Regions from separate parts of the Stenotrophomonas sp. LM091 genome, predicted to be linked through region 2. Evidence: riboswitches for the same ligand, from Rfam matches in the RefSeq annotation. Region 2 holds a riboswitch; the other holds the start of a gene.
The links. Region 2 has a riboswitch for glycine ahead of BIZ42_RS07575 (trimeric intracellular cation channel family protein). Riboswitches for the same ligand answer to the same signal wherever they lie in the genome.

Region 1 (3,365 bases), 700 kb from region 2:
GATACGCCGCGGCGAAGCGTAAGCAACCGCGCCACGCCTGCATTCTGTGCAGGCGGGGCGTGCGTGTGGCTCACTCGATCGGCGTGAGCAGGTCGCGGCGGCGTTCGCAGTGCCGCTCCCAGTACCAGAAGCTGCCGCCGATGGCGAAGAAGCCTGCGTAGCCCAGGGCCAGATGCAGCGGGTTGCTGCTGAGCATCGGGGAGACCACGCCGGCCACCACGGTGTTGATCATCAGCTGGATGAACATCTGCATGGACGAGGCCAGGCCGCGCTGATGCGGATACATGTCCAGCACGGCCAGCGCCAGGATCGGGAAGATCAGCGCCATGCCGACACCGCCAAGGAAGATCGGCATCACTGCCCACGGCAGCGCGATCTGCGGCACCGACACCACGTAACCGACGTTCAACAGCGCCGAGACCGCACACAGCCCGAACCCGATCGCGATCTGCCGCTGCGCGGTGAGCCGGCCCGCCATCCGACCGGACAGGAACGAGCCCATGGTCATGCCGCCGATGGTGGGGATGAACAACCACGCAAAGCCGCCCTCGCCCAGTTGCAGATGCTGCATCACGAACACCGGCGCGGACGCGATGTACAGGAAGATGCCGGAGAAGTTGAAGGCACCGGCCGCGGCCAGACGGAGCAGGCGCGGGTTGGAGCCCATGCGGGCATAGCTGCGCAGCAGCGCGCGCATCGACAGCGGCGTGCGGGCCTCGACCGGATGGGTTTCGGGCAGCCACTTGCCGGTGGCCAGCAGCAGCACCACGCCGAACAGCACCAGGAACCAGAAAATCAGCGGCCAGTCGCCGCCACCGAGCAGGATCCAACCGCCGATGATCGGCGCGATCGCCGGTGCGACGCCGAAGATCATCGAGACCTGGCTCATCAACCGCTGCGCGTCGGCACCGTGGTACAGATCGCGGATCACCGCACGGCCGACGATCACGCCCACGCCGGCGGTCACGCCCTGCAGGGCGCGGAACACCAGCAGCGTGGTCATGTCGCGCGACAGCGCGCAGCCGATCGAGGCACCGATGAACAGCACCAGCCCGCCGATGATCACCCGCTTGCGGCCGAACGCATCCGACAGCGGGCCGTGCGCCAGGCTCATCAGGCCATAGAACAGCAGGTAGACGCTGATGGTCTGCTGCACTGCGACCTGGTCCACCTGCATGCGGTCGCCCAACAGCAGGAAGGCCGGGAATATGGTGTCGATCGAGAACGGACCGAACATCGCCAGGCCTGCGAGCAGCAGGGCCAGACGGCGGGTCGAGGGTGAGGCGGGCGTCATGCGGGCTTCCGTCAGCGGCCATGCGCACTGCACGGCGGGCGCCTGGCCCGGAACGGGCGGCGCCAGATGAATACGAGGATCCAGTGATCATAGGCCTTTGCCGCCCCCGGCACCATGCCCGGGCGCGCTTTCCCGGCGCTGCGCGGCCCCGTATTCATGTGCCGGAAAGGCCCAGTGGCCGAAAGCGCTGGGCTATAATCGCCTGGCTACATGGTGGGAGAAGCGGCGCTTTGTTTTGAAGCACCCGCTGCCGAAGGCGCAACGCCCGTAATCGCTCAGGCCCGATACCACCCGTACCAAAACTCTGGAGAGACCGGCGAGTGCCGGCGCCGAAGGGGCACGAAGCACGCCGATGCGCGCTTCCAAACTCTCAGGCAAAAGGACAGAGGGGCACCCAGGAAGACCGCAAGGTCCGGTGGATCGCTGTCGCCCGCGACGCGCCCTGGCCCGGCCGCCTTCCGAACGTGCGTGCCCACTCTCCGAGATGCCAGCCATGTCCCAGAACACCCCTACCCTGCGCGAGCTTGAACACAGCCACGCGTTCGTCGAACGCCACATCGGCCCCAACGACGCCGAAATCGCGCAGATGCTCGACGTGGTCGGCCACACCTCGCTGGACGCGCTGACCGATGCGATCGTCCCGGCCGGGATCAAGTCGCCGGCCCCGCTGGCCCTGCCCGAGTCGCTGACCGAAGTGCAGGCACTGGCCAAGATCCGCGCCATCGCCGACAAGAACCAGGTGTTCCGCACCTTCATCGGCCAGGGCTACTACGGCACGCTCACCCCGAACGTCATCCTGCGCAATGTGCTGGAAAACCCGGCGTGGTACACCGCCTACACCCCGTACCAGGCCGAGATTTCGCAGGGCCGCATGGAAGCACTGATCAACTTCCAGACCCTGTGCGCGGACCTGACCGGCATGGAGATCGCCAACGCCTCGCTGCTGGATGAAGCCACCGCCGCCGCCGAAGCGATGACCCTGGCCAAGCGTTCGGCCAAGTCCAAGTCCGATACCTTCTTCGTGCACGACGCGGTGCACCCGCAGACGCTGGAACTGCTGCGCACCCGCGCCGAGCCGATGGGCATCGTGCTGCGCGTGGGCACCCCGGCCGAGGCGATGGAAGCCGAGGCCTACGGCGTGCTGCTGCAGTACCCGGACACCTTCGGCCATATCGGCGACTACAAGGCGCTGGCCGATGCCGTGCACGCCCGTGGCGGCCTGGTCGCGGTGGCCACCGATCTGCTTGCACTGACCCTGATCGCCGCCCCCGGCGAATGGGGCGCGGACATCGTGGTCGGCAACTCGCAGCGGTTCGGCGTGCCGTTCGGCTTCGGCGGCCCGCATGCCGCCTTCATGGCCTGCCGCGACGCGTACAAGCGCTCGATGCCGGGCCGCCTGATCGGTGTCTCGGTCGATGCGCAGGGCAATGCCGCCTACCGCCTGACCCTGCAGACCCGCGAGCAGCACATCCGCCGCGAGAAGGCCACCTCCAACATCTGCACCGCGCAGGTACTGCTGGCCGTGATGGCCTCGATGTATGCCGTGTACCACGGCCCGGAAGGCCTGACCCGCATCGCCCGCCGCACCCACCGCCTGGCCAGCATCCTGGCCGCCGCGCTGCGCGGCGCCGGCGTGAATGTCGGCGAGCATTTCTTCGACACCCTGCACGTCAAGGATGTCGACGCCAAGGCGATCCACGCCAAGGCCGCCGCGGCGCGCATCAACCTGCGTGCGATCGACAGCGACGCGGTTGGCATCAGCCTGGATGAAACCACCACCCGCGCCGACATCGTCGCGCTCGGCCAGCTGTTCGGTGCCACCGTCGATGTCGATGCCCTCGACGCCGCCACCGCCGATGCCCTGCCGGCCGGCCTGGTTCGCACCAGCGACTTCCTGACCCACCCGGTGTTCAACACCCACCACAGCGAACACGAACTGCTGCGTTACCTGCGTTCGCTGGCGGACAAGGACCTGGCCATGGATCGCACCATGATCCCGCTGGGCAGCTGCACCATGAAGCTCAACGCCACCGCCGAGATGATTCCGGTGACCTGGCCGGAGTTCGCCAAC
Region 2 (3,365 bases):
GGCTCGGGCACGGTGAACAGCACGCTGATCGGCGTGGTCTGGGTGATCGTGGCCAGCGGCTCGGTATCGCCACTGCGCACCAGGTTGCCGACATCCACGTTGCGCAGGCCCATGCGCCCGGCCACCGGTGCGGTGATCCGGGTGTACTGCAGCTGCAGGCGCGCTTCATCCACGGCCGCCTGGTCGGTCTGGCGACGGCCCTGCAGCTGGCGCACCTTGCTCTGCTGATCACTCAGGTCCTGCGCGGAGACGAAGTGCTTGGTCTGCAGTTCGGTGAAGCGCTTGAGCTGGCTCTCGGCGTTGTCCAGCTCGGCCAGGTTCTGCTGCTGGGTGCCCAGCGCACGCGACAGCTGTACCTGGAACGGGCGCGGGTCGATCTCGGCCAGCAGCTCGCCGGCCTTGACGTGCTGGCCTTCGGAGAACGCCAGCCGCAGCAGTTCGCCATCCACGCGGCTGCGCAGGCTCACCGTATGCAGCGGGGTCACCGTGCCGAGCGCCTTCAGGCGCACCACCAGGTCTTCCTGCGTCGCAGTGGCCACGCGCACCGGGGTCGGCTGCGGGCCACCGGCGGGACTGGCGGCAGGCGCGGGCGAGAGCAGCTTCCATGCGGCGATCGCGGCCAGGCCGACGGCGGCAGCGATCAACAGCGGTTTGGCGAAACGACGGCGAGACGAGGCGGGCGTTGAAGCGGACATACGCATCCTGCGCACCCTCCACCGGAGCAGTGCGTCCATGGGGACCGGCCGAGTGCGGCAGGTCAACGGGGGAGAGGGTGTCTGGCGGGGCAGCGGGTGGAACACCGCCGCGTGGCTGGATGCCGTTCGATTGGAACGGGAGCGCCATGATACAGGGCCAGGCCGCTCAAGCTCCCGTGACCTTGGTCATGCCTGCGCGTGCGTCAATGCACCTCGTCGCGGTACACGAACTTCGGCATTTCCCATTTGAAGTGGATCGCCAGCAGGCGGAACAGGAAGCCGCCGCCCAGGCACCACAGCGTGGCCGCGTTGAGCGACACGCCGAGTTCCAGCAGGGTCAGGTAGGCCGCGCCGGTGAGCAGGGTGATCACGGCATACAGTTCTTTCTGGAAGATCAGCGGCACCTCGTTGCACAGCACGTCGCGCAGCACGCCACCGAACGCACCGGTCAGCATGCCGGCGATCAGGATGATCGGCACGGTGTGCCCGCCCTCGCGTGCGACCGCGCAGCCGATCAGGGTGAACGCGATCAGGCCCAGGCCATCGAGCACCAGGAAGGTGCGCCGGAAGTGGTGCATCCAGCGCGCCACCCAGGTCGCGATCAGCGCCGCGCAGATCGTGAAGCCCAGGTACTCCGGGTGCTTCACCCAGCCCAGCGGGTAATGCCCGAGCACGATGTCGCGCAGTGAGCCGCCGCCGAGCGCGGTGACGCAGGCGATGATGACCACGCCGAACAGGTCCATGCGGCGGCGGCCGGCCGACAGCGCGCCGGTCATGGCTTCGGCCGAGATGGCGATGAGGTAGATCAAGGAGAGCAGCATGGGGGTGGCTCCGGAAAGCACGTCAGGCGGGGACGGAAACGCACACGCATCACGCCAGCGCCGCTGCACTGTCATGAGGGTGGGATTCCGTTGCCGCTCCCGCTGTCCTTTTGCCTGAGAGTTCGGTGGCCAAGGCCACGTGCCCCTTCGGCGGGTCATTGAAGACCTCTCTCCAGATCGGCGTGTCGGATGCATGGTTGGTGGCGTATCGAGCCACCGGCCTGAGCGATTATGGGAGCCTGCGCCTTCGGCGGGCGCCAGCGCGGCGCCTCTCTCCTGCATCCGGGGCGGATTCTAGCAGCCGCCGGGCCCGCGCCGGGGGATAATCCCGGTATGCCCGCTGAACCCGCCCTCTGGTACCTGTACCTGCTTGAATGCCGCAACGGCAGCTATTACGCCGGCATCAGCAACGACGTGGAGGCGCGCTTCCAGGCCCACCTCGCCGGCAAAGGGGCCAAATACACCCGGGCCCACCCACCGGTGAGGGTGCTGGCGATGCGCGCCTACCCGGACCGGGCCGCGGCGTCGAAGGCCGAATGGCAGCTCAAGCGGCAACCGCGCGAGCGCAAGCTGGCGTGGTTGGCGCTGCCCGATCCCATGTAGCCCTGCGTACTGGTTGTTCGGGCCTTCGCCGGCGGCATACCATCGATCTCCGTTCGTTTATCCGCTTGCCCAAGCCCTGGAGTGCCATGTCCCGCGATCTGTCGTTGTACCCGGAAGATGAGAATGGCGATGTGCTCTGGAACATGTTGCAGGATGGCGACGACCTGTCGATTCCGCGCGAGGTGGATTTCGCGCTGATCTTCCCGACCCAGGACGTGGCCATCGCCTTCGCCGTGCACCTGCTCAAGAACGAGCAGAAGGTGTCCTTGGCCGCGTACGAGGGCAACGAGGAATACCCGTGGCAGGTGGTGGTGCATCCGCTGATGCTGCCGACCCACCAGAACATCTCGGGTTTCGAAGGGCTGCTCGCCAGCGAGGCGGTCTCCTACAGCGGCCAGGTTGATGGCTGGGGCTGTCTGTCGCAGGGCTGAGTGGCCCATCCGTGTGGCAGCCCGGCATGGCTGGCTGCCACCGTGGCCGCTCGACCACTCAGGGCGTCGGCGGCCGCTTCGGCCGGCGATCATCCTGCGCATCGCCGAAGATGATCCGCGCGCTGCGCTGGTAGCTCCAGTACGCCACTGCCCAGTTCAGCAGCACCACCACGCGGTTGCGGAAGCCGATCAGGAAGAACACGTGCGCGGCCAGCCAGAACCACCAGGCCAGCACGCCGGAAAGCTGCAGGCGGCCGAGGTGGACGATCGCGGCCATGCGACCGATGGTCGCCAGATTGCCGAAGTCCTGGTATTTGAACGGGCCCGGCACGGGCTTGCCGGACAGGCGCGCCTGGATCGTGGTCGCCACGTGCTTGCCCATCTGCTTGGCTGCCGGGGCAACGCCGGGTACCGGCTTGCCATCGGCCTGGGTCAATGCGGCCAGATCCCCGGCCACGAAGATCTCCGGGTGACCGTCCAAGGTGAGATCGGGCTGCACCGGCACGCGGCCGGCGCGATCCAGCGGAACCTCCAGCGTGCGCGCCAGCGGTGAGGCGGCGACACCGGCGGCCCAGACCACGGTGCGCGCTTCGACGAAGCGCTCGCCCAGCTGGAAGCCCTCGGCGTTGATGTCGCTCACCGGCGTACCGGTGAGCACTTCCACGCCCAGTTTCTCCAGCTGGCGGCGCGCCTTGAGCGAGAGCACCTCGGGGAAGGTGGACAGCACGCGCGGGCCGGCCTCGACCAGGCGCACCTTGGCCGAGGCGGGATCGATATGGCGGAACTCATTGCGCAGGGTATGCCTTGCGATCTCG

Region 1: it holds a riboswitch for glycine, as region 2 does, so the genes downstream of both, gcvP (aminomethyl-transferring glycine dehydrogenase) here and BIZ42_RS07575 (trimeric intracellular cation channel family protein) in region 2, are expected to answer to the same signal.

What each region holds. Positions count from the first base shown of each region.
Region 1 covers NZ_CP017483.1:1,024,743-1,028,107, forward strand. Annotated here, with positions in the region: gene BIZ42_RS04600 (multidrug effflux MFS transporter) at 71-1,294, opposite strand; glycine riboswitch at 1,589-1,690, shown strand; gene gcvP (aminomethyl-transferring glycine dehydrogenase) at 1,779-3,365, shown strand, end outside.
Region 2 covers NZ_CP017483.1:1,721,997-1,725,361, reverse strand. Annotated here, with positions in the region: gene BIZ42_RS07580 (MdtA/MuxA family multidrug efflux RND transporter periplasmic adaptor subunit) at 1-695, opposite strand, end outside; gene BIZ42_RS07575 (trimeric intracellular cation channel family protein) at 899-1,516, opposite strand; glycine riboswitch at 1,611-1,702, opposite strand; glycine riboswitch at 1,723-1,805, opposite strand; gene BIZ42_RS07570 (GIY-YIG nuclease family protein) at 1,850-2,119, shown strand; gene BIZ42_RS07565 (ribonuclease E inhibitor RraB) at 2,206-2,550, shown strand; gene BIZ42_RS07560 (NAD(P)/FAD-dependent oxidoreductase) at 2,609-3,365, opposite strand, start outside.